4 regions of the Alcanivorax sp. IL3 genome follow, and region 3 is predicted to be linked to each of the others. Evidence: predicted binding sites of a transcription regulator. Region 3 holds the regulator's gene; each other region holds the start of a gene.
The links. The regulator sigma-54, encoded in region 3, starts transcription at its own class of promoters, with help from an activator protein. The targets are predictions, from matches to a motif close to TGGCACNNNNNTTGCTNT.
Positions count from the first base shown of each region.

Region 1: ACMG4M_RS08345 (ammonium transporter) is a predicted target of sigma-54. The motif match lies at 4,914-4,931, and genes of this name have one in related genera.
Region 2: ACMG4M_RS11780 (ANTAR domain-containing response regulator) is a predicted target of sigma-54. The motif match lies at 4,243-4,260, and genes of this name have one in related genera.
Region 4: nirB (nitrite reductase large subunit NirB) is a predicted target of sigma-54. The motif match lies at 4,833-4,850, and genes of this name have one in related genera.

Region 1 is NZ_CP179931.1:1,782,792-1,790,148, forward strand. Features, by position in the region: gene ACMG4M_RS08320 (DUF2505 domain-containing protein) at 1-282, shown strand, start outside; gene ACMG4M_RS08325 (SDR family NAD(P)-dependent oxidoreductase) at 442-1,242, opposite strand; gene ACMG4M_RS08330 (hypothetical protein) at 1,344-1,553, shown strand; partial or broken gene ACMG4M_RS08335 (dicarboxylate/amino acid:cation symporter) at 1,538-2,865, opposite strand; gene ACMG4M_RS08340 (hypothetical protein) at 2,967-3,584, opposite strand; gene ACMG4M_RS08345 (ammonium transporter) at 3,581-4,876, opposite strand; gene ACMG4M_RS08350 (EVE domain-containing protein) at 5,051-5,530, opposite strand; gene ACMG4M_RS08355 (hypothetical protein) at 5,527-5,907, opposite strand; gene prmB (50S ribosomal protein L3 N(5)-glutamine methyltransferase) at 6,131-7,057, shown strand; gene aroC (chorismate synthase) at 7,128-7,357, shown strand, end outside.
Region 2 is NZ_CP179931.1:2,531,196-2,538,552, forward strand. Features, by position in the region: gene metE (5-methyltetrahydropteroyltriglutamate--homocysteine S-methyltransferase) at 1-1,881, shown strand, start outside; gene ACMG4M_RS11775 (CmpA/NrtA family ABC transporter substrate-binding protein) at 2,160-3,335, opposite strand; gene ACMG4M_RS11780 (ANTAR domain-containing response regulator) at 3,615-4,202, opposite strand; gene ACMG4M_RS11785 (alginate export family protein) at 4,375-5,553, opposite strand; gene ACMG4M_RS11790 (ABC transporter ATP-binding protein) at 5,681-6,520, opposite strand; gene ACMG4M_RS11795 (ABC transporter permease) at 6,541-7,357, opposite strand, start outside.
Region 3 is NZ_CP179931.1:974,428-981,784, forward strand. Features, by position in the region: gene mgtE (magnesium transporter) at 20-1,384, opposite strand; gene ACMG4M_RS04620 (HPr family phosphocarrier protein) at 1,497-1,766, opposite strand; gene rapZ (RNase adapter RapZ) at 1,781-2,632, opposite strand; gene ptsN (PTS IIA-like nitrogen regulatory protein PtsN) at 2,730-3,203, opposite strand; gene hpf (ribosome hibernation-promoting factor, HPF/YfiA family) at 3,220-3,522, opposite strand; gene ACMG4M_RS04640 (RNA polymerase factor sigma-54) at 3,562-5,028, opposite strand; gene lptB (LPS export ABC transporter ATP-binding protein) at 5,292-6,017, opposite strand; gene lptA (lipopolysaccharide transport periplasmic protein LptA) at 6,014-6,571, opposite strand; gene lptC (LPS export ABC transporter periplasmic protein LptC) at 6,555-7,112, opposite strand; gene ACMG4M_RS04660 (KdsC family phosphatase) at 7,109-7,357, opposite strand, start outside.
Region 4 is NZ_CP179931.1:2,258,874-2,266,230, reverse strand. Features, by position in the region: gene ACMG4M_RS10545 (TetR/AcrR family transcriptional regulator) at 36-671, shown strand; gene ACMG4M_RS10540 (DUF1285 domain-containing protein) at 668-1,219, shown strand; gene ACMG4M_RS10535 (bifunctional protein-serine/threonine kinase/phosphatase) at 1,349-3,061, opposite strand; gene ACMG4M_RS10530 (NarK family nitrate/nitrite MFS transporter) at 3,097-4,566, opposite strand; gene nirB (nitrite reductase large subunit NirB) at 4,889-7,357, shown strand, end outside.

The sequences.
Region 1 (7,357 bases), 810 kb from region 3:
GCGGATTTGCTGACGGAATTCCTGTGGCAAGCCACCGGCCGGCCGGGTTTCTATCAGGCCCGCTATCGCTTTCAGCTTGGCAATGTGCCGTTGAAAATCAGTGGCACCATGGAGCTCAACGCCGACGGTGAGTCCCAGTCCATCCAGCAAACCCAGGTGGAAATCACCTCATCGGTTCCCCTGGTGGGCAGGAAACTGGTGGATCTGGTGGCGCCGAAAATTGACGATGCTCTGGCAGGGGATTACCGGCATACACTGCGTTATGTGGAACAGTTTGCCTGACGTGGCTGGAATAATTTTTACCACAGAGTGCACAGAGAACACTGAGTGAAAACCGGGCTATGACTGCCATGTTATCGCGGGCACTGAAATGCGCGGCGAGGGACGGCGGGGCTTTTGATCTTTCTCAGTGTCCTCTGTGGTGAAACCAGTCTTTTGCTCTTAGCGCCGATACCTCGCCCCTAACTCCCGCAATCCCCGCTCCCAGCGTTTCCTGAACCAGCGCTTGCGCCGCCATTTCGCCCGTGTATAGCCGGAGGCGATGTGCAGGGCGTTATCGCTGTTCAGGGCATCCAGGATCTGCTGGCTGAGCTCCTCTCGGGTGACCGGGCTGCGAGCAATCTTGCGCTGGAAGCGAGCGTCGCTGAGCGGGTCGGTGGCGCACAGGCTGCTGGCCTGCTCCTGATACAGGGGGATCACCAGGGTGGTCACCCTGATACCGCTACTGTGCAATTCACTGTGCAGGCTTTCTCCCAGGGCCACGATGGCGGCGCTGGCAGCGCTCTGGGCGCCAGCCAGAGGCCCTGCCAGGATGCCGTATTCCGGTACCACATTGAGAATCCGGCCACCTTCTTCCTGGCGGTGCATGGCGCTGATCGCGCTCTGGCACAGATTTACCGTATCCATCAGTTGCTCATCCATAACCCGCTGCCAGTGTGATGTCTGGGTCGCCTCGAAAGGGCCGAGGGTCAGTGGCGCGGGCAGGTTAATCACGGTATCCAGCTGTTGCCAGCGACGTAGCACCCGTTCTACACCCCGTTGACGGTCGCGGGAGCTGCCGGGAAGACAATCCAGGAAAAGCGCTTCTCGACCATTGCCGTGCAGGTTGGCACAAAGTTGGTTTCCGAGTTGCCCATCCGCGTCTGCCAGGGCAACCCGAAAATGCTCTGCAGCGTCACTGACCAGGGCCTGACCAAGTTCGGAGCAGGCATTGCTGATAAGCAGGGTAGGCTTATGTTTCAAGGGATCTCCGGGAAATAATCATTGAAAGTGAACAGGTGTTGACTTTCCATTCTTGTGAGTTAACATGTGTTCACTAAAACAATTTAAGAGGAGCGTTACCCATGACTACTATCTCTCGTATCAGTAAAGACATTTTCGCTCTGGTTGTGGCTGTTCTGTTCACCGTGCTGATGGTAGCCGGTCTGGCCGATCAGGGGAAAAATCTGTTCCCGGCCATGCTGGCATTTGCCGCCATGGTGCCGATCGTTGGCAGTGCGGCGGTGGCCATCAAGCGTGACTGGGACAACCGCGACCATCACTTGTCAGTCTGACCTTGTCCGGCGTGGGCGCTTGCCGCCTGCGCCATTCTCTCTGCGTCGGCTACCGGCCTCTGCAGCACCTGTTCTTCCCCTTCGCTGCGTGCCAGCACTACGGTGACGACACTGTCGCCCCATACGTTCACTGCGGTGCGGAACATGTCCAGTAGCCGGTCGGTGACCAGAATCAGGCCGATAGCTTCCGCCGGTAGTCCGATGGCAGCCAGTATCACGGTGATTGCCACTAGGGACGCGGCCGGAATACTGGCCACGCCAATGGAGGTGAGTACCGCGGTTATCACGATCATGAATTGTGTCGCCAGCGACAGGTCCATGCCATAGGCCTGGGCGATAAACATGGCGGCCACGCACTCATACAGGGCCGTGCCGTCCATGTTGACGGTGGCCCCCAGTGGCAGTACGAAGCTGCTGCTTCGTTGTGATACCCCGGCCCGGTTCTGCACGCATTCCATGGTCAACGGCAGGGTAGCTGCGGAGCTGGCCGAGGAAAACGCGGTGAGCAGGGCCGGTGTCATGGCTTGGATGTGCCGCAACGGTGAGCGGCGCGCCAGGAAAAACACCAATGCCGGCATGAAAACAAAGGCATGCAGGGTGAGTGCAACGACCACTGAAGCGAAAAACCAGGCCAGCGGCTCGATGGCATCAAGGCCGGTGCGGGTCACCGTGGCGGCAATCAGGGCGAACACCCCCAGCGGTGTGAAACGAATCACCAGCATGGTGATTTTCATCACCACCTGATAAATCCCCTCGATCAGATCTCGCAGACTGCGGCCGGCATCATTGCGTTCGGTGCGCAGAAAATAGCCGAACAACAGGGCGAACACGATAAGGCCAAGCATCTGCCCATCGGCAGCGGCAGCAATCAGGTTGGGGGTAGCATCTGCATCAGGATCTGGGTGAAATCCCCGGCGCCTCGCCCTTCGATGCCAGCCAGTACCGCTTCGGTATCACTGGCCAGACCAAGCAGGTCCCGGGCCGGTTGGCCGTCGATGACCCCGGGGCTGAACAGATTGACAGTCAGCAGCCCGATCAGCACCGCGACCACGGTGGTGGTCATGTACAGTGCTACCGTTTTTAGCCCCATTCGACCCAGATTGTTGCCGTCGCCGACGCTGGTCATGCCATTGATGATGGCGGTGACAATCAGGGGCACCACCACCATTTTCAAACCATTGATGAACAGACTTCCTACCAGGTCGTAACCGGCCAGTATCGGGACCCCGAACAGGGTAGTGGACTCGCTGGTCAGGCTGCCGACCAGGGCGCCGGCCAGCATGGCAATAAAGATCTGGTGGTGTAGCTTCATGGTGTTCCCTATCGGTTGTTGTTATGGCTCAACGCGCGAACAGGATTACAAGACTACCTGATCCTCGGTGGTGTCACATGGCTGAAATGGCAGGAACCCTTCTACAGCAGCTGGCGCAATGCCGTCGGGTCAATGCGGGTTTGCAGGGCGTTCTGATAGGCCGCCTTCAGTTGCTGGTCGGCTTCCACCGGTCCGAGTCTTTCGCACAACAGCACATAAGTACGGTTGAGCTGATCGCGCAGGGCGGCCAGTGTCAGTGGGGCCAGCGGGCGTTCCGGAGCTTGCAGCCAGTATTCCATGGTCAGCCGGGTTTCCGCCCCGACCTGATTGCTGCGCAGCTGGGCGGCCATGTCCAGCCGCAACTGGCTTGCCGCACGGGCGCCAATGCCTTCCCACAGCGAGCGCATGATCTGCTCGAACGCCTGGCTGCAAGGGTGCTCCCGGGCGGGGTTTTCCTCGCTGCCGGCCAGCGGATCGTCGGCCAGTTCCTGCTCCGACAGTGTCATGGCCTGCACCAGGCTCATATGGATCTGATGCCGGCGCTCCCCCAGGTCGAACATCTGACACAACTCACTGACAAAGCCCTGCAGGGAAAAGCGAGGGCGTTCGGCATAGGTTTGTTGCCAGAGGCTGATCGCCTCCAGCAAGAGAGGTTCGTTCATGTAGGGCGTCAGCCCGGTGGCAATGGCGCGCCGTCGACGTTGCAGCTCCTGACTCATGGACGAGACTCCGCCGAGCGGGTCAGCTCACTGTTATAAAGCGTGTTCTGGGGAAACTCCGGATAGCCACTTTCTGCGTGTTCGCTCAGGTCCAGGCCGCGTTGTTCATGCAGAGCAGGGGCTCGCAGGCCTGTGAGCAAGGACACCAGCATGTACATCACCAGGGCGGTGAAGAAGGCCCAGCCAAATGCAACCACGATGCCCAGCAGCTGTACGGTAATTCGTTCCGGGTTGAACAGGTCACCATCGTAGAACAGTCCAGCGGCCAGGGTGCCCCAGGCACCGGCGAAGGCATGCACCGGCACCGCGCCGACCACATCATCGAGGCGTAACGCTAGCAACATTCTCGCCCCGAAGGCCGCCAGCGCACCGGCGACCAGGCCGGTGAGGACAGCAAAGCCCGGTGTCATCACGGCGCAGCCGGCGGTAACCGCCACCAGACCTGCAAGGCTGCCGTTGACGGTTTCCGTCAACAGAATCGGTCGGCGGCTGACCATGCGGTAGATCACGCTGCCCACCGCACCGGCGGCGGCAGCGAGCTGGGTATTCAGATTCACCTTGGCAATATCCACGCTGGCAGCCAGGGTGGAGCCGCCATTGAAGCCGAACCAGCCAAACCAGAGTATAAAGCCACCCAGAGCCACGTAGGACAGGTTATGCCCGGGGATGGTCCGGGGCTGGCCGTGACGGTCAAAGCGGCCCAGTCGTGGGCCAACCACCAACACTCCGGCCAGGGCACACCAGCCGCCGATGCTGTGCACCACGGTGGAGCCAGCAAAATCGATAAAGCCGAGCTTGGCCAGCCAGCCCTCACTGTTCCAGGCCCAGTGGCCGTAGAGCGGATAGATCAGCCCGGTAATGACAATGGCCCCACACAGGTAGCCCACGTAACGGGTGCGTTCTGCCATGGCGCCGGAAGCGATGGTGGCAGCGGTGGCAGCAAACATGATCTGGAACAGCAGCATGGCCCAGGTACTGCCGTCGGCGTGGCTGAGCATGAACTGGTCTTCGCCAAACCAGCCGGTGCTGCTGGTGCCAAACATCACGCCAAACCCCACACCCCAGAACACCAGGGTGCCCACGCACAAATCCATGTAGTTTTTCATCACCACGTTCAGTGCATTCTTGGCGCGGCTCATGCCACTTTCCAGCAGCGCGAAGCCCGCTTGCATGAAGAAAACCAGGGCGGCAGCCACGGCAATCCAGACCGTATCAACGGCGCTGAGCGAATCCGCCCTGGCCAGGCCGGGGAGTAGCAGTAAGGCAAACCAGGGTAAACGGCGCTGTGGCATGGTATGAATCCCATTCGTTAGTAGTGACGAAGGGGCAATTGCAACCGCTGTGCCAAGCCGGCCACGGAAGGGATTATGGGGGAGTGTCGTGCTTTTTTCGTATCTGCCTGCGCGGTTTTGGGGCGCAGTCTTGCGCTGGTGCGATGCTGTGCACCGCACTGGTTCGCTTGCTGGTCAGGCGCTGGCGCTTTCTGGCATGCAGAGTTGCTGGATGCGCTGAAACTGACGTTCGGTGACTTTCTGTACTGACAGGCGTGGCCGCACAACCAGTTCCATATCCGCAAACTCCGCGTACTGGCGAAGGGTTTTCAGCGACAGGGGCTGCGGATACGTGCACAGATAACGGATATCCACCTGATACCAGCGCGGTTCTTCGCGGCTGCTGCGATTGTCGAACCCCCCTGAGTCGAGATCAAACTGGCTGGGGTCCGGGTAGGGGGCACTGACCACACAGGCTTCACCGACAATGGCGGGCTGTGCGCAACTGGAGTGGTAGATCAGCACGCAATCACCTTCGTTCATCTCGTCGCGCACACGATTGCGAGCCTGGTAATTGCGCACTCCGTCCCAGCCGCTGGTGCCCCCAGGACAGGCCTGCAGGTCATTGATGGAAAAAGTGTCGGGCTCGGTTTTCAATAACCAGATCGCGCTCACTGTTCCTCCCGGGGGTGTTTTTCCAGCAGGCACGCCTTGGCCTCTGCCAGGCTCGCACACACGTAGACCGGGAATTGCGGTTTGTTCAGGGTCAGCATCATGTTGGCAAAGGTACGGTTGAGTATGCTTTCCAGTACCAGCACTTTGGCCTCGGTAATTTGCTTGAAGTCTTCGCCGCAGGCATAGCGGGAGGCGGTAAAGTCGAGCCCACAGATGCGACCCACATAGATTGCCAGCTGTTTGCGCTGGAGATTCATGTTGAACAGGGTCAGTCGCTGTCGATAGATCGATAGTTCCACGCTCATGTCGACCAGGGTGCCGTTCTTCAAATCCACCAAGGTAAAAGGGCCGTCTTGGAACACCGTAACTGCGGTCATACTAATCCTTTTCAACAGCCTGCCAGAGAGCGTGAGCGCATCTTATACGCAATGCTGCTGTCGCTGAAATGATGCCACTTGATTTTCCTATGCCGACATTGCTGCTAACCGACACCATTTGCAGGTTAACAGCCATGCCTGCTGGCAGGCCAACAAGTTACCCTCTACAGGCTTTCATGGCGGATTTTGTGCTAATCTTCGCCGCCTGCTTGAGGAGGATGCCGTGATTAGCCCGCAACAACAGAAAGAAGCCGTTACCGCCCTGCACACAGTCAGGGATTGTCTGCGTTTTGGTGAGAGTGCCCTGCGTGCCGGTGAGGTTTTCTTTGGTCACGGTAATGATGACCCCTGGGACGAGGCGCTGGCGCTGTTGATGAGCACCTTGTCTCTGCCGTTGCATGGCGATCCTCGCATTCTCGATGCCCGCTTGTTGCCTTCTGAAATCAGTGACTATCTGGGCTTGCTGTGTCGTCGGGTGAATGACCGGGTTCCGGTACCTTATTTGACCCATGAAGCCTGGTTTTGCGGGTTGCCCTTTTACGTGGACGAACGCGTCCTGATTCCCCGCTCGCCGTTGGCAGAGCTGATCGAGCAATCCTTCACCCCCTGGGTAGAGCCGGAGCAGGTCCATGCGGTGCTGGATTTGTGCACTGGCAGCGGCTGTATCGCCATCGCCTGTGCCTACGCGTTTGACCATGCCCGCGTGGACGGCAGTGATATCAGTGAAGAAGCTCTGGCCGTCTGTGAAGACAATATTCGCCGTCATGGCCTGGAAGGGCAGGTGAAAGCCCTGCATTCCGATGGCCTAGCCCAGGTGGATGGCCCCTATGACCTGATCGTCTCCAATCCGCCCTATGTGGATGCACAGGATATGGCCAGCCTGCCGGATGAATACCGCCACGAACCGGAATTGGCACTGGCCTCCGGCGATGACGGCCTGGATTTTACCCGCCGCCTGCTGAGTGAGGCCCCTGATAAGCTTACCGAGCACGGGGTATTGATCGTGGAGGTGGGCAATAGCTGGGAAGCCATGGTCAATCAGTGGCCGCAGGTGCCTTTCTTCTGGTTCGAATTCGAGCGTGGTGGCCACGGGGTATTCATGCTTACCCGTCAACAGCTGCTAGAATACCGCGAACAGTTTTCTTCCTGAGCCGTTGATGCTCCTTTTACCGGGCAGGTGAGGGGAGATGCAATGGCCCAATGCTTTTTTGAGGATCCGCATGTCCGGCAACAGTTTTGGTGAACGTTTTCGCATCACCACCTTTGGTGAGAGTCATGGCCTGGCACTGGGGGCCATCGTGGATGGCTGCCCGCCGGGGCTGGAAATCAGCGAGGAAGACCTGCAGGTGGAGCTGGACCGGCGCAAGCCAGGCACCAGCCGCTACACCACTCAGCGTCGTGAGCCGGATCAGGTGAAGATCCTTTCCGGGGTGTTCGAGGGCAAGACCAC
Region 2 (7,357 bases), 1.6 Mb from region 3:
ATTGCCCGGGAAAGCCTGTTCGAGCAGGTGGAGGAAGCCAAAGCCCAGGGCCACGCCCCCAAGCCGGTGATCCCCGGCCCGCTCACCTATCTGTACCTGAGCAAGGGCGACAGCTTTGACGGTGCCGACGACAGCAGCAAGCTGGCCCTGCTGGACAGCCTGATCCCTGTGTACCGCCAGATCCTGCAGCGGTTCGCCGATCAGGGCGTGGAATGGGTACAGATCGATGAACCGATCCTGGTGCTGGACCTGCCCGACAGCTGGCAGCGCAGCTACCTGCGAGTCTACGACCAGCTCGCCGCCGCCAGCACCTGCAAGCTGCTGCTGGCCACCTACTTCGGCGGCCTGGAAAACAATCTTTTCACCGCCCTGGAACTGCCCGTGGATGGCCTGCACCTGGACCGGGTGCGCGGCAACGATGATCTCGGTCAGGTGGTGCCACGGCTGGGCGACAAGGTGCTGTCGCTGGGCTACATCAATGGCCGCAATATCTGGCGCACCGATCTGGATGCGGCCCTGGATGCGCTGATCTCCCTGCGTAACGAACTGGGCGATCGCCTGTGGCTGGCGCCCTCCTGCTCCCTGCTGCACAGCCCGGTGGATCTGGATCAGGAAGACAAGCTGGATAGCGAACTGAAAAGCTGGCTCAGCTTTGCCAAACAAAAACTGCAGGAATTGGCCCTGCTGGGCGGCGCGCTCGATGGCGACAGCAGCGTCAATGCCGGCTTGCAGCGTCAGCGCGAAGCCCTGCAGGCCCGCAGCTTGTCCAACCGCATTCATAACCCGGTAGTCGCCAAACGGCTGGCCGCCGCCGCCGAGATATCCCGCGACCGCCACAGCCCCTTTGCCGAGCGCATTGCCAAACAACAGCAGTCGCTGCAATTGCCAGCCTTCCCCACCACCACCATCGGCTCCTTCCCGCAGACCCGGGAAATCCGTACCGCCCGCCGCGACTGGAAAACCGGTCGCCTGGACGACGCCTCCTATACCGAACAGATGAAGCAGGAAATCGCCCGCTGCATTCGTTACCAGGAAGAGGTGGAACTGGATGTGCTGGTGCACGGCGAAGCCGAACGCAACGACATGGTGGAATACTTCGGTGAACTGCTGGATGGTTTTGTCTTCACCCGCTTCGGCTGGGTGCAGAGCTATGGCTCGCGCTGTGTGAAACCCCCCGTGATCTTCGGTGACGTGCAGCGCCCCGAGGCGATGACCGTGGCGTGGGCGCAATACGCCCAGTCACTCACCGACAAGCCCGTCAAAGGCATGCTCACCGGGCCGGTGACCATTTTGCAGTGGTCTTTCGTGCGCGATGACCAGCCTCGCGCCGATACCTGTCGCCAGATCGCCCTGGCCCTGCGCGATGAAGTGCAGGACCTGGAAGCCGCCGGCATCAAGGTGATCCAGATCGACGAACCCGCCCTGCGCGAAGGCCTGCCGCTGCGCAAGGCAGACTGGGGCCAGTACCTGGACTGGGCCGTGGACTGTTTCCGCCTGGCCACCGTGGGCGTAGCCGACGACACCCAGATCCACACCCATATGTGCTACTCGGAGTTCAACGACATCATCGAGGCCATCGCCGCCCTGGATTCGGACGTGATCACCATCGAAACGTCCCGCTCCAACATGGAACTGCTGGATGCCTTCCGGGATTTCCAGTACCCCAACGACATTGGTCCGGGCGTGTACGACATCCACTCCCCCAATGAACCGGACGTAAGCTGGATGGTGCAACTGATGGAAAAAGCCGCCGAGCGACTGCCCAGGGAACGGCTGTGGGTGAACCCGGACTGCGGCCTGAAAACCCGCAAATGGGAAGAAACCCAGGGCGCGTTGGCCAACATGGTGGATGCCGCCAAGCAGCTGCGCGAGGCGGGTTAAACATTCCGTAGGAGCTTGCCTGCAAGCGATTCACACTGTCCCGGTGACGATATCGCCAGCAGGCTGGCTCCTACGATTCCGTTCGAGGTTCTGCCCGGCGGTTGGTTATAGCGATCTTTTTGTGGGAACGAAGCGCAGCGTAGTAACGCCCGCAGGGCGGCCCCGAAGGGGTGAGCGGAGCGAATAAACCATGCTTGCATCACGAAGGGGGTTTGCCATGAGCTACCGCCGTATTCGTCATGCGAGCATGACTTCCCACAAAAAACCAACGCGCTGTTCTATTCGTCCAACGCCCCCTCCTCCGCTTCAATCACCTTCAACAACCGATCCGGCCCCAGCTCTACCGGCTTTGGCTCACCGGGTAATTGCCAATGGCCCGCGTGTCGCTCGTCCGGTTTGCTGTCCATCAATGGCAGGCTGGTGAGGTCCGCCAGGGCGTCGCGGAACAGGTCGGTGCGGTAGCATTGGGCAGCAAAGGTCTGGGTTTCTTCCAGGCTGCATTGACGCCAGCGCTGCATTTCCTCCAACAGAAAACGGGCATCGGAGCGCCAGGGGAAGTTGGCGTGGAAACCGGCGAATACGTGGAAGTGATGGGCCGGAAACGGTTGTCCGGTCAAGCCACCGGGCAGGCGCTGGCTGAACGGTGCGCGAATGATTTCCGCCGGTACATCCAGCCAGGCCGGATGCGCCAGTAGCGACAGGCTCTCCAGCAGATGCTCGTCGGCGTGGCGAGCGGCCTTATAGAGCGCCCGCAACATGGCGCGATGAGGCCCGGGATTACGGGCCACCCAGTCCCGCGACACCGCCAGCACTTTTTCCGGTGCGTTTTCCCAGATCTGGTAACCGGAAAGAATGCAGTGCCCGGCGCCGGTTAACGCCGCCAGACTGTTCCAGGGTTCGCCCACACAGAAGCCATCGATATGCCCCATGCGCAGGTGATCCACCATCTGCGACGGCGGCAACACCACCAGCTTCACGTCGTGATCCGGGTCCAGCCCGGCGACGCTCAGCCAGTGACGTAATTGATAGGCATGACAGGAAAACGGAAACACCACCGCCAGCACCAGCGGCGACTCGCCACTACTGGCACGGGCCGCCACCAGCTTGTTCATGGCACTGGCCATGTCGTTGGGCGTGGGCCCTTCGGACAGGGCACACAGCCCCTGGAACAACATGGGTGACACGGTAATACCGTTGCCGTTCAGCCCCATGGAGAATGCCGTGGCCAGGGGTTTCTTGATACACCCCAGCCCCAGCGACGTGGCCATCATCATGGGCGCCAGCATGGGGGCCGCATCGAGCTGCCCCACCAACAGGCGATCGCGCAGGCTGGCCCAGCTCCACTCCGGCTGCAGCTCCACATCCAACCCTTCCGCCGCGAAGTAGCCCGCTTCCTGGGCCACAACTAACGGCAAGCTGTCGGTGAGCGGCATATAGCCGATACGGATTTTCATGGGGTTGGCTCCGCAAGGGGCTGACGGCGAACGCTGGATGCCTGACGCTTGACCACCTGCACACCTTCAGCCGGTGTAGCACGCCATACCTTTTTGCTGGGTGCCTCGATCAGGCTGCGTGATTTTTTCAATGGGCTCACTCTTCTCATGCTCGCTCCAGTTTTGTGGGGCCGGTCGTTTGCTATGCCCTGCGGGTACAACCGCGAATTTCACCTGACTCAAAGGCAAACACATTCGCGATGGAACCATCGCTCCCACAGGGAAAGCTGGCCAATTCCATCACCCCTGCGCTTTCAGCATCTCGGCATAATCCAGCACTGACCTGGCCACCTGGATTAATGGCTGACCGGTATTCATGGCCTGGCGCCGCAGGGTGCTGTAGGCATCCTGCTCATTGAGGCGGCGGCGTTGCATCAGCAGGCCCTTGGCCCGCTCGATGATCTTGCGTTCTGCCAGCGCTTCGCGGGTCTGTTCCAGCTCCTCGCGCAGCGCCTGGTATTCCCGGAAACGGGCGGTGGCCACGCGCATCACGCCGCGCACCCGGGCCAGATCGGTTTCCCCGGCCACATAGGCACTGACGCCAGCACGCAGGGCCGCCACGATCAGATCCTCGTCGTCCTGGTTGCAGAACATGACCATGGGCCGCGGCATATCCCGCTGCACCAGTGCCATGCTCTCCAGGGTGTCCCGGTCCGGCGCGTCCATATCCACGATCACCACATCCGGATTACTGGAATGCACCTTCTCCGCCAGCCCGGCAGCACTGGTCAGACGACAGAGGATCTCGTGCCCTTCGTCGATCAGGGCACGCTCCAGAATCGCAGCGCGCGGTGGCTGGTCATCCACCAGCATGATTTTCAGGGCCATAGTGTCGGTAGCATCCAGGGATTGAGTGTTACTTGATTGGTTTGCAACGGTTGTGCCAGTCATGGGGTTATTAACTCACTGTTTTTCTTTGCGATTCCTTATTCACCACAACAGACCTCGCGGAGCGCACCATAGCGGTGCACTCCGCGGCGCCAAAACGGCGCTGTTTTGCTCAGAGTTTCAGTTCTGCCCAGGCCCACAGTTTTTGTGTGTCGGCGCCGAAATCATCAGCGCTGTAGTCGGCGTATTTCAGGCCCACCACGTAGTGCTTGCCGATGGGCCGGGCCACCAGCAGGTTGGTTTCCGTGCCGTAGTCACTGCTGCCCTCTTCGGCCTGAAAGTCGTGATACACCGCCGCCAGTTTGAAGCCGGCCAGCTTGGTGCCGACGCTGACAAAGCTGTCTTTCAGGCCATCCGCCGGGGTTACCAGGAACAGGTCCGCCCAGCCATTGAAGGCATGCTTGGTGGCCAGCGGGGTCTGGAAAGCAATCTTGCCGTCATCAGAGCCCAGCACTTCCTGCGCCACCTTGACGGTGACCCCGGCCATTTCTGCGCCCACTTCGGCGAAGTAGTACTCGGTATCGCCGGCTTCCACCTCTTGCTGGGCGCCTTCCAGGGTGAGAAGCAGCTTTACGGCATCCAGATCGAAGGCACCGGCATACCGCAGGCCATAGGTGTCGTTATCGGAATCGGGCACGTTATCGGTTTCCAGCAGGTAGCCATAGGCGGTGAGTGATCCCCCCGGCGCCCCGGCCCAGCTGGCGTTGAACAGGTAATTGGAGACATTGGCATCGAACTTTGGCGTGAAGCCGTTTACCTGGGTGAGATAGGACGTGGAGAAAGAAAAATCACCGGTGCCGTAATCCAGCTTGGCGCCATCGAAAGTCTGCTCATCCTGGCGCCAGCCTACGTTACCGACGAAGCGGGCATTGTCGTAAATGATGCGCTGACGACCATAGGTGGCCACCAGGCCATCGAGGGCGTCGCTACCGGTATAACGGACTGCAGCGCGGTTCAGCTCGGTCACTTCCGGATCAGCAATCACCGGGTAACCGGCCATGTGCGGCGCAAAGTTATCCACGTTGCCGACAATGCGGGTGTCTTCAAACTCCCCCAACACATCAAAGCCGTGCAGCGTGCCGCTCTGGTAGCCCAGTCGGGTGCGCAGGGTGAGTGCCTGGGCATCTTCCGCGGCACCGTCGCTATCCACTTCCTCATGGCGCAGGCGCAGGTTCAGCAGCGGCTTGCCTTCTTTCAACGCAGTGATAAAGGCATCGTCTTCGGCGTGAGCCGTCCCCGAAAAACCGAGCGTGGACAGGATGACGCCGGCAGCAATGGCAGAATATTTCATGGTCTTTTCCTCGATGTAACGTCCCAAAATTAAAAACAGTGATGTGCTGAAATCAGACACACCTTCCCCCTGCCCGCTTTTCCGTGTGCGAAAAAAGCAGGCGAATCAAATCAGTCATAAACGGTTATCAGGCCCGTTTTCGAGCCGCGCCAGTCTCAGCGTCAGCACGCTTGGGCAGCGGCTCCACCTTGCGCTGTTTCTCGTACAGGAACTGCAGCACCTGCTGACGACAGCGAACAAAGGTGGGATCGTCGGCCAGGGCCAGGCGATCGCGAGGACGCGGCACATTGACGTCAAGAATCTCGCCGATGGTGGCGGAGGGCCCATTGGTCATCATCACAATGCGATCGGACAGCAGCACCGCCTCGTCCACATCGTGGGTAATCATGATCACCGTGGTACCCAACTGGGCATGAATATCCATCAGGGAATCCTGCAACTGGGCACGGGTCAGGGCATCCAGCGCCCCGAAGGGTTCATCCATCAGCAACACCTGCGGTTGCATGGCCAGGGCACGGGCAATACCCACGCGCTGTTTCATGCCACCGGAGATTTCATCCGGCTTCTTGTGCATGGCATGGGCCATGTGCACCAGCTCCAGGTTGTGTTCGACCCAGTCGCGAATTTCCGCCCGGCTCTTGGTCTTCTTGAAGACCTGCTTCACCGCAAGCTCCACGTTTTCAAACGACGTGAGCCAGGGCAGCAGTGAATGGTTCTGGAACACCACGGCCCGCTCCGGGCCGGGTTCGGTGACTTCCTGCTTATCCAGAATCACCCCGCCGTCGGTGGCCTGTAGCAGGCCGGCGACGATATTGAGCACCGTGGATTTCCCGCAACCGGAGTGACCGATCAGCGAGACGAATTCGCCGGAATCAATTTTCAGATTCACATCCTTCAGCGCTTCGAACGTGCCTTTCGGCGTGTCGAACTTCATGCCCACGTTGGACAGTTCCAGTAAGGCTTTCATGTTGATTCTCCTTTCAGCTGCTAGCGTTGTGCTGAAGCTTTGTCCCACACCAGCGCGCGCTGCAGCATCAGCATCAGGCGGTCCAGCAGGAAGCCGATCAGGCCGATGACGATCACCGCCACCATGATCCGGCCCAGGGACTGGGAACTGCCGTTCTGGAATTCATCCCAGACGAACTTCCCCAGGCCCGGGTTCTGCGCCAGCATTTCTGCGGCGATCAACACCATCCAGGCGATCCCCAGGCTCAGGCGCAGGCCGGTGAACATCATCGGCAATGCCGACGGCAGTACGATCTTGCGCACATGGCTGAGGGCATTAAGCCGCAGCACACGGGAGACATTGGTGAGATCCTGGCTGACCGAGGTGACCCCCACCGCCGTATTCATCAACGTGGGCCACAGGCAGCACAGGGTTACCGTGAACATGGAAGTGAGAAAGGATTTGGACACCATGGGGTCGTCGCTCACATACACCGCACTCACCACCATGGTGACCAGCGGCAACCAGGCCAGCGGCGACACCGGCTTGAACAGCTGCACCAGCGGATTCACCGCCGCATGCACGGTGCTGCTCAGGCCGATGACGATGCCCAGCGGAATGGCGATCATCGACGCCAGCAGAAACCCACTCATCACCGTGATCAGGCTGGTACCGATCTGATCAAAGAAGGTAGGCGCACCGGTGTAATCCCGGGTGACCGGCTCCCAGTCCGGCTGCTGTTCCAGCCGGGCGGTGATGTACTTCTCCTGCCGCTCATAAAACGCCACTTCCCGCTCGCGGGACTGCTGATGCTCGTTGACCAGATTGCCCGCCTGCTCCCAGACCTGGGCCGGGCCG
Region 3 (7,357 bases):
TTATGGGTGAACGCAACAGTCAGACCAGCAAATGTGCGTAAAGCACGGTGGCCAGGCCCAGGAAGGCAAAGAAGCCGACAATATCGGTGATGGTGGTGAGCACCACGGAGCCGGCCAGGGCCGGGTCGATGCCCATCTTTTTCATGATCATGGGCAGCATGGCGCCCGCACAGGCGGCCATGATCAGGTTGATGATCATGGCGGTGGCGATGACCATGCCGATACTGGGGTCGTCGAACCATAGCGCAGCGGTAATGCCAATCACCGTGGCCCACAGCACGCCATTCAATGCCCCCACGGATAGTTCCTTGACCAGCAGATAGCGCGTATTGCTCGACTGGATCTGCCCCAGTGCCATAGCGCGGATCACCAGGGTCAGGGTCTGGCTGCCAGCGATGCCGCCCATGCTGGCAACGATAGGCATGAGGATGGCCAGCGCCACCACTTTTTCCAGGGTGGCTTCGAACAGCCCGATGACGGCGGAGGCGGCCAGGGCGGTCAGCAGGTTGATCCCCAGCCAGACAGCCCGGCGGCGAGCGGTCTGCCAAACGGAACCGAAGGTGTCCTCGTCTTCATCCAGACCGGCCATACTCATCAGCGAGTGGTCGGCTTCCTCGATAATCACGTCGACCACGTCATCAATGGTAATCCGGCCGACCAGCATGCCGTCTTCGTCCACCACCGGTGCGGTTACCAGATCCTGACGTTCGAAGATCTTGGCGACTTCATGAGCGGGCAAGGTGGCAGGGATGGATTCGGCGTCGGTGATCATGGCCTCCCGCACGGTGGTGCCGGGGTCGCTGATCAGGACCTTGGTCAGCGGCAGCAGCCCGATAAACTGGTTGCGGCGATTGACCACGGCCAGGTTATCGGTGGTACGGGGAATTTCACCCCGCCGACGCAGATAGCGCTGTACGACCTCGAAGGTGATTTCCGGGCGGATGGTAATCACATCCGTGTTCATCAGGCCCCCGGCAGTATCCTCCGGGTAACTCATTACCTGTTCCAGCCGGTCGCGATTCTGTTCATCCAGGCTGGCCATGACCTGGCTGGTAACGTGGTCCGGCAATTCCTGCAGGAGGTCGGCCAGGTCATCGGTGTCCAGCTCTTCCACCAGCGAGACCAGCTCGTCGGTGCTCAGATTGCGCAGCAGCTCAACCCGCACTTCCTCGCCCAGATACTGGAGGACCTCGCTTTCCTGATCCTTGCTCAGCAGTTGCCAGAGAATTTCCCGTTCCCGGGGAGGGAACGATTCCAGCAAATGCGCCGCCTCAGCACCGGGCAGATTATTGAACAGCTGACGGACCTGGGTATAGGTGCCGCTGGACAAGGCGCGGTTGATGATTTTGTGGTGCTGTTGGCTACGGCTGGTATCGGCGGGCATAAATAGGACAGGCAGTTGACAGGTGATAGTTGACAGTGGACAGCTAAAAACAGGCTGGCCGCGAGCGAGCCCCTAACTGTTAACTGTCAACTATCAACTATCAACTGTTTTTTCATTCTTCTTCGTCAAAGCGGCGGCCGAACAGATCGGTGAGTTCTTCCATGGCGGCGGTTTCATCGTTGCCGTCAACCTGAAAGGTAACGCTGGTGCCCTTGGCGGCGCCAAGCATCAACAACCCCATGATGCTTTTGGCGTCGATGGGGTTGCCGTTGTGAATGACGTGAATGCGGCTTTCATAGCGTGAGGCCACGCTGACCACCTTGGCGGCAGCACGGGCATGCAGGCCAAGCTTGTTGATGATATCCAGTTGCTTTTCGATCATTGAGTGGTGGAAGCCTAATCCAGTTCGCGGTGGCGGACCTGAAGGGTGGTGCCCTCATTGCGTAGCCGTTTTGCCAGTTGCTCGGTAATGAATACCGAACGATGGCGGCCACCGGTGCAGCCGATGGCGACCGTCACATAGCTGCGATCGCTGTCAGCAAACGCCGGCAGCCAGCGTTTTACGAAATGATGAATGTCATCAAGCATGTCGTGGCTGGCCTGGTGCTGCTGGAGGAAATCGATGATGGCGTCATCGCGGCCGGTAAAGGGCCGCAGGTCGGCCCGCCAGTGCGGGTTGGGCAGTACTCGCACGTCAAACACCAGATCGGCATCGTTGGGCAAGCCGTTCTTGAACCCGAAGGATTCCAGTTGCAGGGACAGGGCCGCGCTGCGATTGGCTACCCGCTCGCGCATCAGGTTGCGCAGGCTGTGAACGTCATAGTTGCTGGTGTCGATCACCAGGTCGGCACGCAGGCGGATATTGGAGAGCAATTCCCGCTCATGCTGAATGGCTGCCTCCACGGAGCCCTGCTGGGCGCCCAGCGGGTGACGCCGCCGGGTGGCGCTGAAGCGCTTCAGCAGAGTGCTGTCGTCCGCATCCAGGTAAATAATTTCGGTCTTTACCTGCTGCTGGTGTAGTGCATCAAGGATGGCATCAAAGGCCAGCAACTGGGTGGGCAGGTTGCGGGCATCAATGCCTACTGCCGCTCGTTCTATGGGTAGCTCACCCTGATCAAGCTGCTCCGCCAGTGTCGGGAGCATGCCCACCGGCAGATTGTCGACGCAGTAGTAGTTCTGGTCTTCCATGGCTTGCAGGGCGGTGGTTTTCCCCGAGCCGGATCGGCCGCTGATGATGGTGAGTTTCATGGTTGCACCGCTTGCATGCTATTTGCCGCACGTTGACACGCAAAATTGATAGACGAGGGGATATCCCGGGTGATGCCTGAAAGCGTGTTGCGTTCCTTCATGATGCCAGTCGCAGCTCCGCTTCGGATTCCACGGCGGTGTGATAAAGGTGATGATCGTTCTTGCTCAATCGCAGTTCGTCACGGTAATCGTCGTGGTTGAACAGGGAAGCCAGGTGGCTGAGGGTTTTCAGGTGCTGTTCAGGGTTTTCCTGGGGAACCAGCAGCACAAAAACCAGATCTACCGGACGACCGTCAACGGCGTCGAAATCGATGGGGGTAGACAGTTTCAGCAGCAGCCCGATGGGTTGCTGGCAGTGACCAAGACGGCAGTGAGGAATGGCGATGCCTTCACCGATGCCCGTGGAGCCCAGCTTTTCCCGGGCTACCAAGGCATCGAAGACCTCCTGTTCGTTGAGGCTGTCGCAGCCGGCCGCGGCCAGCTGCGCAACCTGGTCCAGCAGCTGTTTCTTGCTGCTGGCCTGCACCTCGCTATGGGTGCGTGCTTCGGTGAGTAGTTCGCGAACTCGCATAATTGTCGCTTTGGGTTCAGTGGCCGCCGTGCTTGTGGCTGACAGCCTTTTCCTTGTGTTTGAGGATCTGGCGGTCGAGCTTGTCCGTCAGCTTGTCGATGGCAGCGTACATGTCCACTGCTTCAGCGGTGGCGAAGACGTCGGCCCCGGAAATATGGATGGTGGATTCTGCCTTGTGGGTTTTGGGTTCCGGAGAAAGAATCACCTGGACACTGGTAATCTGGTCGAAATGCCGTTCAAGACGGGAGAATTTGTCTCCTACGTAGGCTCGCAAAGCATCGGTAATTTCCAGGTGATGACCGCTGATATTAATTTGCATGGCTGACTCCTTTACCTGCTCGTTGGGCCGTCCCGGCGCCTACACCAAACGCTTGCGGGCGCTGGATGACGGTATTCTCATCGCCTCACGATACTTGGCGACTGTCCGGCGCGCCACGTTGATCCCCTGCTCGTTCAACAAGCTAGCCAGCTTGTTGTCGCTAAGCGGCTTGCGGGGATTCTCGGCAGCGACCAGCTTCTTAATAATGGCACGAATAGCGGTGGAGGAACACTCACCGCCGCCGTCTGTTCCCACGTGGCTGGAGAAGAAATACTTGAGCTCAAAGACGCCGCGGGGTGTCATCATGTATTTCTGGTTGGTGACCCGACTGATGGTCGATTCGTGCATCTCGACGGCATCAGCAATCTCGGCCAGAACCAGCGGTTTCATTGCCTCCTCGCCATAGTCAAAGAAGTCTTGTTGAACTTCAACGATGCGGGTGGCCACCTTCAGCAGGGTGTCGTGGCGGCTTTGCAGGCTCTTGATGAACCACTTGGCCTCCTGCACGCAGTTGCGCAGGTACTGACCATCCTCGCCACCGGCCTTGCGGGCCATGGAGGCGTACTGCTGCTGCAGGTTGACCTTGGGCAGCACTTCCTCATTCAGGCTGACCTGCCAGCGTCCCTGGTGCTGGCGCACAATCACGTCCGGCACCGCGTAATCCACCTGGCTTTCACCGATCTGTTCGCCGGGTGCCGGGTCCAGGGTGCGCAGCAGCGAGAGCGCGTCGAGCAGGTTTTCTTCGCTGATCTGCAGTACCCGGCGCAGGGCGGCGTAGTCGTGCTTTTCCAGCAGCGCGAGATGCCCCAGCAGGGCCAGGGCATAGTCCAGAAAGGGAGTGTCTGTGGGGAGTTGGCGCAACTGCACCCGCAGGCAGTCGGCCAGATCCAGGCTGGCGACCCCTACCGGATCGAATTGCTGCAGGCGGTGCTGAACTGCCAGTACTTCATCGGCTTCCAGTTCGTCGCCTTCGGTGAGCAGGTCATCCTGGGCGTTCATCATCGCTACGATCTCGTCCACGGTGACGGTCAGGTAGCCGCGATCGTCCAGGGACTCGATGATGGTCATGGCGATAATGCGGTCTACATCGCTCATGGGGGTCAGATTCAGTTGCCAGAGCAGGTGGTCCTGAAGATTGCCGGCAATGCTATGGCGTTGTTGCCAGTCGTCGGCATCGTCGGGGAGGGCGCTGGAGGCACTGCTGGTCTGGCCGGAATAGACATCGTCCCATTCCGTTTCGATGCCGGGTTCGTCGTCCACGAACTCTTCCAGAGCGTCGTCACGCTCGGTATCCAGCTCCTGTTCGTCCTGACGTTCTTCGTCAGCGTCAGGCAGGGATTCGTCACCGAAATCATCAGCCAGCTCCAGCAACGGATTGCTTTCCACTGCCTGCTGAATCTCCTGACGCAAGTCCAGCGTGGATAGCTGCAAGAGGCGAATGGCCTGCTGCAGCTGCGGTGTCATGGTCAGCTGCTGGCCGATTTGTAGTTGTAGGCTTGGCTTCATACTGCTCAGGCTGATGTCATCCCCAAAACACGAGAATAACAGCCTATGCATAAGGCAAGCAATATTTGTGCCAATGATGGTTGTGTGCTAGAGAGCAAAGTTGACAGTTGATAGTGGACAGTTGACAGCGTCGCGGGGAATCCTGTCTTTATCTGCAATGTCTGAGGCTGCGTTTAAAGTTTGGGCGCGGCCCTCAAAGGGCTTCAGAACCAAGTGCCTTTATCGCGTAGCTGTCAACTGTCCACTATCAACTGTCAATTTGTTTACAGCCTGAAATCGGCCCCCAGGTACACATCCCGCACCTGCTGGTTACCGAGAATGGTGTCGGCGTCGCCGGAGGCGATAATGTGCCCGGCGCTGACAATATAGGCGGTGTCACAGATATCCAGGGTTTCGCGCACGTTGTGATCGGTGATCAGCACGCCGATGCCGCGCTCTTTCAGGTGGCGGATGATGCCCTTGATGTCGTTCACGGAAATCGGGTCCACGCCGGCGAAGGGTTCATCCAGCAGGATGAAATCCGGGTCGGTGGCCAGACCGCGGGCGATTTCTGCCCGACGTCGTTCACCGCCGGACAGGCTCATGCCCAGGGAATCACGGATATGGGTGATATGGAATTCCTTGAGCAGGCTCTCCATGCGCTCGTGGCGATCCGCCTTGCTGAGCTCCTTGCGGGTTTCCAGGATCGCCATGATGTTTTCTTCCACGGTCAGGCGGCGGAAGATGCTGGCTTCTTGTGGCAGATAGCCGATGCCGCGCTGGGCGCGGCCATGCATGGGCAGATGGGTGATATCCGCCTCGTTGATGTCGATTCGCCCGGCGTCCGCTTCCACCAGGCCGACAATCATGTAGAAGCAGGTGGTCTTGCCGGCGCCATTGGGGCCGAGCAGGCCGACGATCTGGCCGGCCTCCACGTCCAGGGAGACATCCTCGATGACTCGGCGACCCTTGTAGCTTTTTGCCAGGTGGTGGGCACGTAAATGGCTCATAGGGTGTTTGGCTCCGCCTCGGAGGAGGGCTCTACGGGCGCCTCTTCGTTTGTATTGTTGTCCGCAGGAGTGTCTTCCTTGGGCGTCTGATTTTCGGCAGGGATCACCAGTCGCACACGCTTGTCGCCTTCGCTGCTGGCGTCAACCCGCTTGGAATCCAGGCTGTACTCCACCTTGGCGCCTTCGAAGGTGTTGCCCAGGTGTTCAATGTAAGCGTCGCCGGTAAGTACCAGGGTGCGTTGGCGAATATCGTAGACCAGGTTGTTGGCGTGGGCCTGCAGGTCCTCACCTTCTTCCATGCGCACCGGGGTGCCGGACGCTTCCACGCGGATCAGTTCGCCATTGCGGGTAAACAGGCGCATTTCGTCTGCAAACAGTTTCCGCTTGCCCTGTATCAGTTCCACATTGCCGCGATAAAGCCCGCTGCCGGCGTCCTGTTCGAAACGCCCCGAGTCGGCGGTGACGGAAACTGGCATTTGCGGTGGGGCGGCCACTGTGCTCACCGGCAGGGCCGCAGCCAGGGCGATGGTGCAGGTTCTAAGAAGCCGGCGCATCAAACTCACTCTTTACTCCTTTTTCAAGGGTCAGTATGCCCTTGTCGAGATCGGCCTCCAGCGCACCCGCGCGGGTCTTGCCGGATTCAAATTCTATGTCAACATCCCCGGGAGAGCTGGCGATGTTGGTCTCGCTGAGAAAGCGCAGCTCCTGGGTATCCAGGGTGATTTTCTGTTGCTGATTGCTGGCTGTCACGTCGCCGGAGAAAACAATCAGGTCGCCATTTTCCTGCACCACGCCCTGCTCGCTGACAATGGTCCAGCTGCCTTTGTCGTTGGCCATTTCCAGCTCAGGTTGCTGCATTTCCGTGAGCGGGTTGTGGTCGTACTGGGTCAGAGTCTCGGCGGTGAGATAGTACTGGAGACGGCCGTCATCTTCACTAAAGGCGCGTGCTGTAATGTCCTTGGCGACGATGGCTGGCGCGGTGAGGATGGCATCCTCCTGGCCCGGCAGGGAGTCATCCCACTCGTGCAGGGTCATCAGCATGACCAGCCCCAGCATCAGGATGCCGGTGGCGCTGAGCAAGCCCTGGCGCTTCATGCTGGGCTCCGTTGCGCGAGGATGGCGTCGCAGATTTCGCGAACCGCGCCTTCGCCGCCGCGCCGTTCGGTAATGTGGTCGGCAGCTGCCTTGGCGCAGTCATGGGCATTGGCCGGGGCAAAACTGAGCTGGGCCCAGTCCAGGGCGCTCACGTCGGGTTCGTCATCGCCGGCATAGCCGGTCTCGCTGGCGGCGATGCCTAGCTGTTGCGCCAGATCGGCCAGGGCCACCCCCTTGTCTTCGCG
Region 4 (7,357 bases), 1.3 Mb from region 3:
TTCACGTCCGTTATGCCGGGCTTAAGGAGAAATAGATGGGTGACCTGGAAAAAGCCACGCGCAAGGCGCAGGAATTTCGTCAACGGGAGCGCCAGATTCTGGATGCGGCCCTTGAGCTGTTCCTGGAAGAGGGCGAAGACCGTGTGACCGTGGAAATGATTGCTGACCGGGTCGGTATCGGCAAAGGCACCATCTACAAGCATTTCGAGACCAAGAACGAGATTTATCTGCTGTTGATGCTCCGTTATGAGGAGGATCTTGCCGAGGTATTCCAGACCATCTCCGGCGGCGATGACAAGGAACGGCTGGCACGGGAATACTTCCGTTTCCGGATCTCCGATCCCAAGCGTTACCAGTTGTTCGACCGCCTTGAGAACAAGGTGATCAAGGACCATGCCCTGCCGGAACTGGTGGACAAGCTGCATCGCATTCGCGAAGCCAACTTTGCCCGCCTCACCGATATCGTCAAGGCGCGTATTGCCGAAGGCTCACTGGAAGACGTGGACCCGATCTATCACATCTGCTCCGCCTGGGCGCTGGCTCATGGTGCGGTGGCCCTGATGGAATCCCCGTTCTACCAGAAGCTGATCGACGACAAGGATGACTTCCTGCATTTCCTGATCGAGATCGGCATTCGCATGGGCAACAAGGGGCAACGGGGGCCACGATGAAACAGGCGGAGGAACTGCTGGCATTACTGGAAAAGGCAGGCAAGGATGAAAGCGGCCTGCCGCCGGTGCACCAGTGGAAGCCGGAGCGGCATGCGGATATCGACATGCGGATCGCCCGGGATGGCACCTGGTACTACCAGAATTCCCCCATCCAGCGTGAACGCATGGTGGCGTTGTTCTCCACCATCCTGTTGCGCGAAGGCGATGACTACTTCCTGATCACCCCGGTGGAAAAGCTGCGCATCCAGGTGGACGATGCCCCTTTTGTGGCGGTGGAAGTGCAGCGCCTGGAAGAGGGCGGGGTGAACAAACTGGTCTTCACCACCAATGTGGGCAGCCACGTGGTGGCCGGTGACAAGCACCCCTTACGCGTGGAAACCGACCCACAAACCGGCGAGCCGTCCCCGTATCTGCTGGTCCGCGAAAACCTGGAAGCCCTTATCGGGCGCTCCGCGTTCTATCAGCTGGTGGACTGGGCGTTTGAGGAAAATGGGAAGCTGTTTGTGGAGAGCGATGGTCAGCGCTTTGAGTTGGGAAGCCTGGGATAATTGATAACGCGCGATCAGGGTTATTCTGGGTTTCAAGCAAAGAAGCCGCGCTCAACATTGGGCGCGGCCTCTTTGCGTTAAGATGCGAAGGAGTTTCTCGCGAAGTTATCAATTATCCATTCTCAATTATCAATTTCCCCTCATTGTAATGCTAATCAACAACAACACCCCGAGCACAATACTGATCCCTTTCCAGATGCGCAGTTGCCGGATGTCGTTGTCGATGGCCGGCTTGCTGCTGCGCATCGGGCGGCGCAGGGCGTCGCGGAATTCGGCGGCGTCAGTGAAGCGTTGTTTGGGTTGATGTTGCAAGGCGAGCTGCAGCACGTTGTTGATCCACAGCGGGACGAACGCGTTGTGTCTCTGCAGTGGCGGCAGGGGGCGATGGGCGGATTTTTCGTAGCGGCCCTGCCACGGCAGCGAACCGGTGAGCATTTCATGGATGATCACCGCCGCGGAAAACAGATCACTCTGTTCGCTGGGGGCAGCGCCATCCAGCAGTTCCGGAGCGCTGTAATCCCGGGTGCCGAGGGGAATGCCCGCATTGTGCTGCTCCATGCCCCGGCAATGGCAACTGCCGAAATCCACGATGCGGACCAGCCCGTCGGTATCCACCATGATGTTGTCCGGCTTCAGGTCGCCGTGGATCACATCGGCGCGGTGCAGGGCGCGGATACCGTTGAGTAGCTGATCCGCCAGATACAGTTTTTCTTCCACCGCCACATCAGGGTGTTCCTTCAGCCACTGTTGCAGCGTCACGCCGTCGATGAACTCCAGATGCTGATACAGGCAGCTGGGATTGTCCGGCTGGGGCAGGGTGCGTAGCAGGTGGGCATTACGCAGGCGCTGACCGACCCACCCTTCCATGACAAACCGCTCCAGCGCGTCCCGGTCGTCTTCCAGATTCACCGACGGTGTCTTGAGTACCGATTGCGTGCCGTTTTCATCCTCCACCAGATACAGGTGGCTACGCACACTGGCATACAGCTCCCGCTGTACGGTGAAACCGTCAACCCGGACCCCCGCGCTCAGTGGCGGGGGCAGGGGCAGGCTGCCGCGCTGGCGCAGGGCTTCGTCGGCGCTGGCGTCGGGCAGGCCATCCACCTGCAGCACCTGACAGCTCAGGTTGTCATCGCTGCCGCTGGCCAGGGCCGCTTCCACCAGACTGCGGGCAGCCATTTCCGGTTGGCCACTGGCACGCACTATGCCCTGCATGCGCGAACGGGACAGGAAACCATGCACGCCATCGCTGGTGAGCAGAAATACATCGCCCACCTGCAAATCACTGCGGCTGTAGTCCACATCCAGTCGGGTGTCGCCGCCCATGACCCGGGTGAGTACCTGGCGGTCGCCGCCGATCATGCGGCTGTGGTCGCGGGTGAGGCATTCCAGGCGTTCATTACGCAGTCGCCAGATACGCGAATCGCCTACCTGGAACAGGTGGGCGGTACGCGAGCGCAGTATCAGCAGGGACAAGGTGCACAGGTGGCTTTCCCCTGCCAGTGTCTGCCGGCACAGCCAGCGGTTCAGGGCTTCCAGTACCCGCTGTGCGGAGCGGGGCACACTCCATAGCGATGGCGTTGCATAGTAGTCGTTGATAAATCCGAGCACACAGGATTCCGCTGCCTCCCGGGCTGCACCGGCACTGGACAGCCCATCAGCCAGGGCGGCAACGATGCCCTTGGTACGCAGCAATGGGCCATCAGGAATCTGCATAGCCAGCGCATCCTGGTTGTGCAGCTTGGGCCCGGCATCGCTGTACTGGCCGATGCGAACCTGCGGGTGCAGGTCCGGCTCGGGGGCAATGGCTGAGTCCTCGGTCGTGACGTTGGCAACATCCATGATCAAAGCTCCTGTGTATGACCTGCCGAAAACACTCAGCCCACCTCGATGAGCTGAACGTCGCCTTTCTCATCAATTTCCGCAATGTGCCCTTTGGGTTCATCCAGGAACTGCACGGCGGCCAGGGCCACGGCAGCGCTGGCGGCAATCACCAGGAAGAAGGTGGACGGGTCCACAAAGGTCAGCACGGTCAGGAAGATCACCGCACCGGCGTTACCGTAGGCGCCCACCATGCCGGCGATCTGACCGGTAAGGCGTCGCTTGATCAGCGGCACGGTGGCGAATACCGCCCCCTCGCCAGCCTGCACAAAGAAAGAACAGCACATGGTGGCAATCACCGCCAGGGCAATGGGCCAGCTACTGCCTATCTGGCTCATCAGGCCGTAACCCACCATCAGACCGCAGAGCAGAATCGCCAATGATTTCTTGCGTCCGAACTTGTCGGAGACCCAGCCACCACCGGGGCGAGCCACCAGATTCATGAAGGCATAGCCGGAGGCCAGCAGGCCGCCAGTGACTGCCGACAGGGTAAAGGTATCGGTAAAGAACAGTGGCAGCATGGACACCACCGCCAGCTCGGAGCCGAAGGTCACCATATACGCCAGATCCAGAATGGCTACCTGCTTGAAGCTGTAGCGGTCGTGCTCGGGAACCCCTTCTTTCAGGTGTTCACGGTTTACTCGCCAGGCCTGACCAAGCTGTACCACCGCCAGGCTGATAATCAGTGCGGCCAACAGAATCTGTGTGGTCTGGCCGAACAGATTAAGATTGGTGGGCCCCAGGCGCCAGACGATCACCAGCAGGGCGATATACAAAGGCAGGCTCATGGCCAGGTAGAAGAACAGGTCTTTCCTGGTGCTCACTTCCAGCGCGCTGGCTTTCTTCGGCTTGAAATAGGACGCGCCCTGGGGCGTGTTGCGTGCCCGCCACAGGAAGAAAATCCCGTAGAGAAAGGAAACGGCGCCGGTGGTGGCAATGGCCCAGCGCCAGCCGTCATCGCCGCCGTAAAAGAGAGCCAGTGAAGGCAGGGTAATCGCCGCGGCAGCAGAGCCGAAGTTGCCCCAGCCACCATAGACACCTTCCGCCAGGCCCACTTCCCGGGCCGGGAACCATTCGCTGATCAGGCGTATGCCCACCACGAAACCGGCACCCACAAAGCCCATCAGCAGACGGGTCACCGCCAGTTGTTCATAGGTAGTGGAAAGCGCAAACGCCCAACAGGGGAGGGCGGCAAGCATCAGCAGTGAGCCAAACACCAGCCGGGGGCCAAAGCGATCCACCAGGGAACCGATCACCACCCGGGCCGGAATGGTCAGCGCCACGTTGAGAATCAGCAACGCCTTTATCTGTTCCGGGGTGAGGTCGAAGGCTTCGCGCAAATGCCCCATTAATGGCGCATGGGAAAACCACACAACAAAGGTAATAAAGAACGCCAGCCAGCTCAGGTGTAACAGGCGGATGCGTGGCGCGGAAAGATTCAACAGATTCAGCTTTTGATCGCTCATGACTTCTCCATGCATGGGCGGTTAACGACAGGGTGGTCTAGGCAACTCCTGTGCCACCTTGATAAGTGACTGTTTTCAATGGATTAAACGGAGAGAAATCGAGAGAAGGGCAATAACCGTGCGCAAATCGGGAGCGTTTATGGGTCATCGCGGTGCACGAAAAAATGCATTTTTCTCGTGCACGAACGCATTAAAAGAAAGCAGGAGTTCTGTGGTTATTGCCGAAAAAACAAAATAAATCTATTAAAAATAATGAGTTAGCAAGTTGGCACAGGCCTTGCTCAGTGATGGGTGTCAGTTATGCACCGCGAGGGTGAGCCTTATGGCAAAGCAACAACTTCTACTTATTGGCCACGGCATGGTGGGCCAACGTTATCTAGAGTCTCTGGTGGTCCAGGGTGGCCGCGAGCACTTCGACATTACCGTACTGTGCGCCGAGTCACTGCCGGCCTATGACCGCGTGGGGCTAACCAGCTACTTTTCCGGCAAGAACGCCGACGACCTGTCGCTGGTGCCTGAAGGGTTCTTCGCCGAGCACGACATTACCCTGAAGCTGAATACCAAGGCGGATGTCATTGATCGTGGTGCGCGCACCGTTACTACCAACACCGGTGAAACGCTGAACTACGACAAGCTGGTACTGGCCACCGGGTCTTATCCGTTCGTGCCGCCGATTCCCGGTAATGATCGAGACAACTGTTTTGTGTACCGCACCATCGATGATCTGGATGCCATGATCGCTGCCAGTAAAGACGGCAAAGTGGGCACCGTTGTGGGGGGCGGCCTGCTGGGTCTTGAGGCAGCCAAGGCTTTGCATGATCTGGGCCTGCAAACCCATGTGGTGGAATTTGCCCCGCGTCTGATGGCTGTCCAGGTGGACGACTTTGGTGGCGGCCTGCTCAAGGACAAGATTCAGGAATTGGGTGTCACCGTGCACACCAGCACCGGCACCAAAGACATTGTTGACGGTGAAACCTGCAAACACCGGATGAACTTCGGTGAAGACAATTACCTGGAAACCGATGTGATCGTGTTCTCCGCTGGCATCCGTCCCCAGGACGAACTGGCCCGCGCCTGTGAGCTAGAGCTGGGCGAGCGTGGCGGTGTCGTGGTGAACAACCACTGTGTCACCTCGGATGACAGCATTTATGCCATCGGTGAAGTGGCGTTGTGGGAAGGCCGCATCTTCGGTCTGGTGGCGCCGGGTTACCAGATGGCGGAGATCGCCGCCGAGCACCTGATGGGCAAACAGGAAAAACAATTCCTGGGCGCGGACATGAGCACCAAGCTGAAACTGATGGGCGTGGACGTGGCGTCCATCGGTGATGCCCACGGCAACACTCCGGGTTCACGCAGTACCGTGTTCATGGATCAGACCGTCGGCATCTACAAGAAGGCGGTGATCAGCGAATGTGGCAAGAAACTGCTGGGCGCCGTGCTGGTAGGCGATGCCAATGATTACGGCAACCTGCTGCAGCTGTGCCTGAACGAGATGGACCTGCCTGGTGATCCGGCGGCACTGGTCGCCCCGGTTTCCGATGGTGCGCCCCTGCTGGGCGCCGATGCTCTGCCCGATACCGCCCAGATCTGTTCCTGTAATAACGTCTCCAAGGGCGACCTGTGTGCCGCCATTGATGATGGCGCCATGACCGTGGGTGATCTGAAATCCTGCACCAAGGCTTCGGCTACCTGTGGTGGTTGTTCGGCGCTGGTGAAACAGGTGCTGGACAGCGAACTGGAAAAACGTGGCGTGGAAGTGAACAACCACCTCTGCGAGCACTTTCCCTATTCCCGCCAGGAAATCTATCACCTGGTACGGGTAGGGCAGATCACCACCTTTGATGAGCTGCTGGAAAAACACGGCAGCGGTGAAGGTTGTGATATCTGCAAACCCACCGCGGCCTCGGTGTTGGCATCCTGCTGGAATGACTATGTGCTGAACAAGCCCCACGCGGGCCTGCAGGACACCAACGACTACTTCCTGGGCAACCTGCAGCGGGACGGCACCTATTCTGTGGTACCCCGTGTGGCCGGCGGTGAAATCACCCCGGACAAACTCATCGTGCTAGGCGAAGTGGCCAAGAAATACGACCTTTACACCAAGATCACCGGCGGTCAGCGGGTGGATCTGTTCGGTGCCCGCGTTGAGCAGCTGCCGGATATCTGGCGCACCCTGGTGGATGCCGGTTTTGAAACCGGCCATGCCTACGGCAAGTCCCTGCGTACCGTGAAATCCTGTGTCGGTTCCACCTGGTGCCGCTACGGGGTGAAGGATTCCGTAGGCACCGCCATTCAGGTGGAAGAGCGTTACAAGGGCTTGCGTAGCCCACACAAGATCAAGATGGCCGTCAGTGGCTGTACCCGAGAGTGTGCCGAAGCGCAGAGCAAGGATGTGGGCGTCATCGCCACCGAGAAAGGCTGGAACCTGTATGTCTGCGGTAACGGCGGCATGCGCCCCCGCCATGCGGATCTGTTTGCTTCGGATCTCACCGACGAACAGCTGATCAAGACCGTGGATCGCTTCCTGATGTTCTACATCAAGACTGCCGATCGCCTGCAGCGCACCAGCGTCTGGCTGGAAAACCTGGAAGGCGGTCTGGATTACCTCAAGCAGGTAATTCTGGACGATTCCCTGGGCATCGGTGCCGAGCTGGAAGCGGAAATGGCACATGTGATCGACACCTACCAGTGTGAGTGGAAGACCACCATCGAAGACGATGAAGCGCTGAAACGCTTCAAGCATTTCGTCAACGATGACAGCGCCGACGACAACCTGAAATACGTGCGCGAG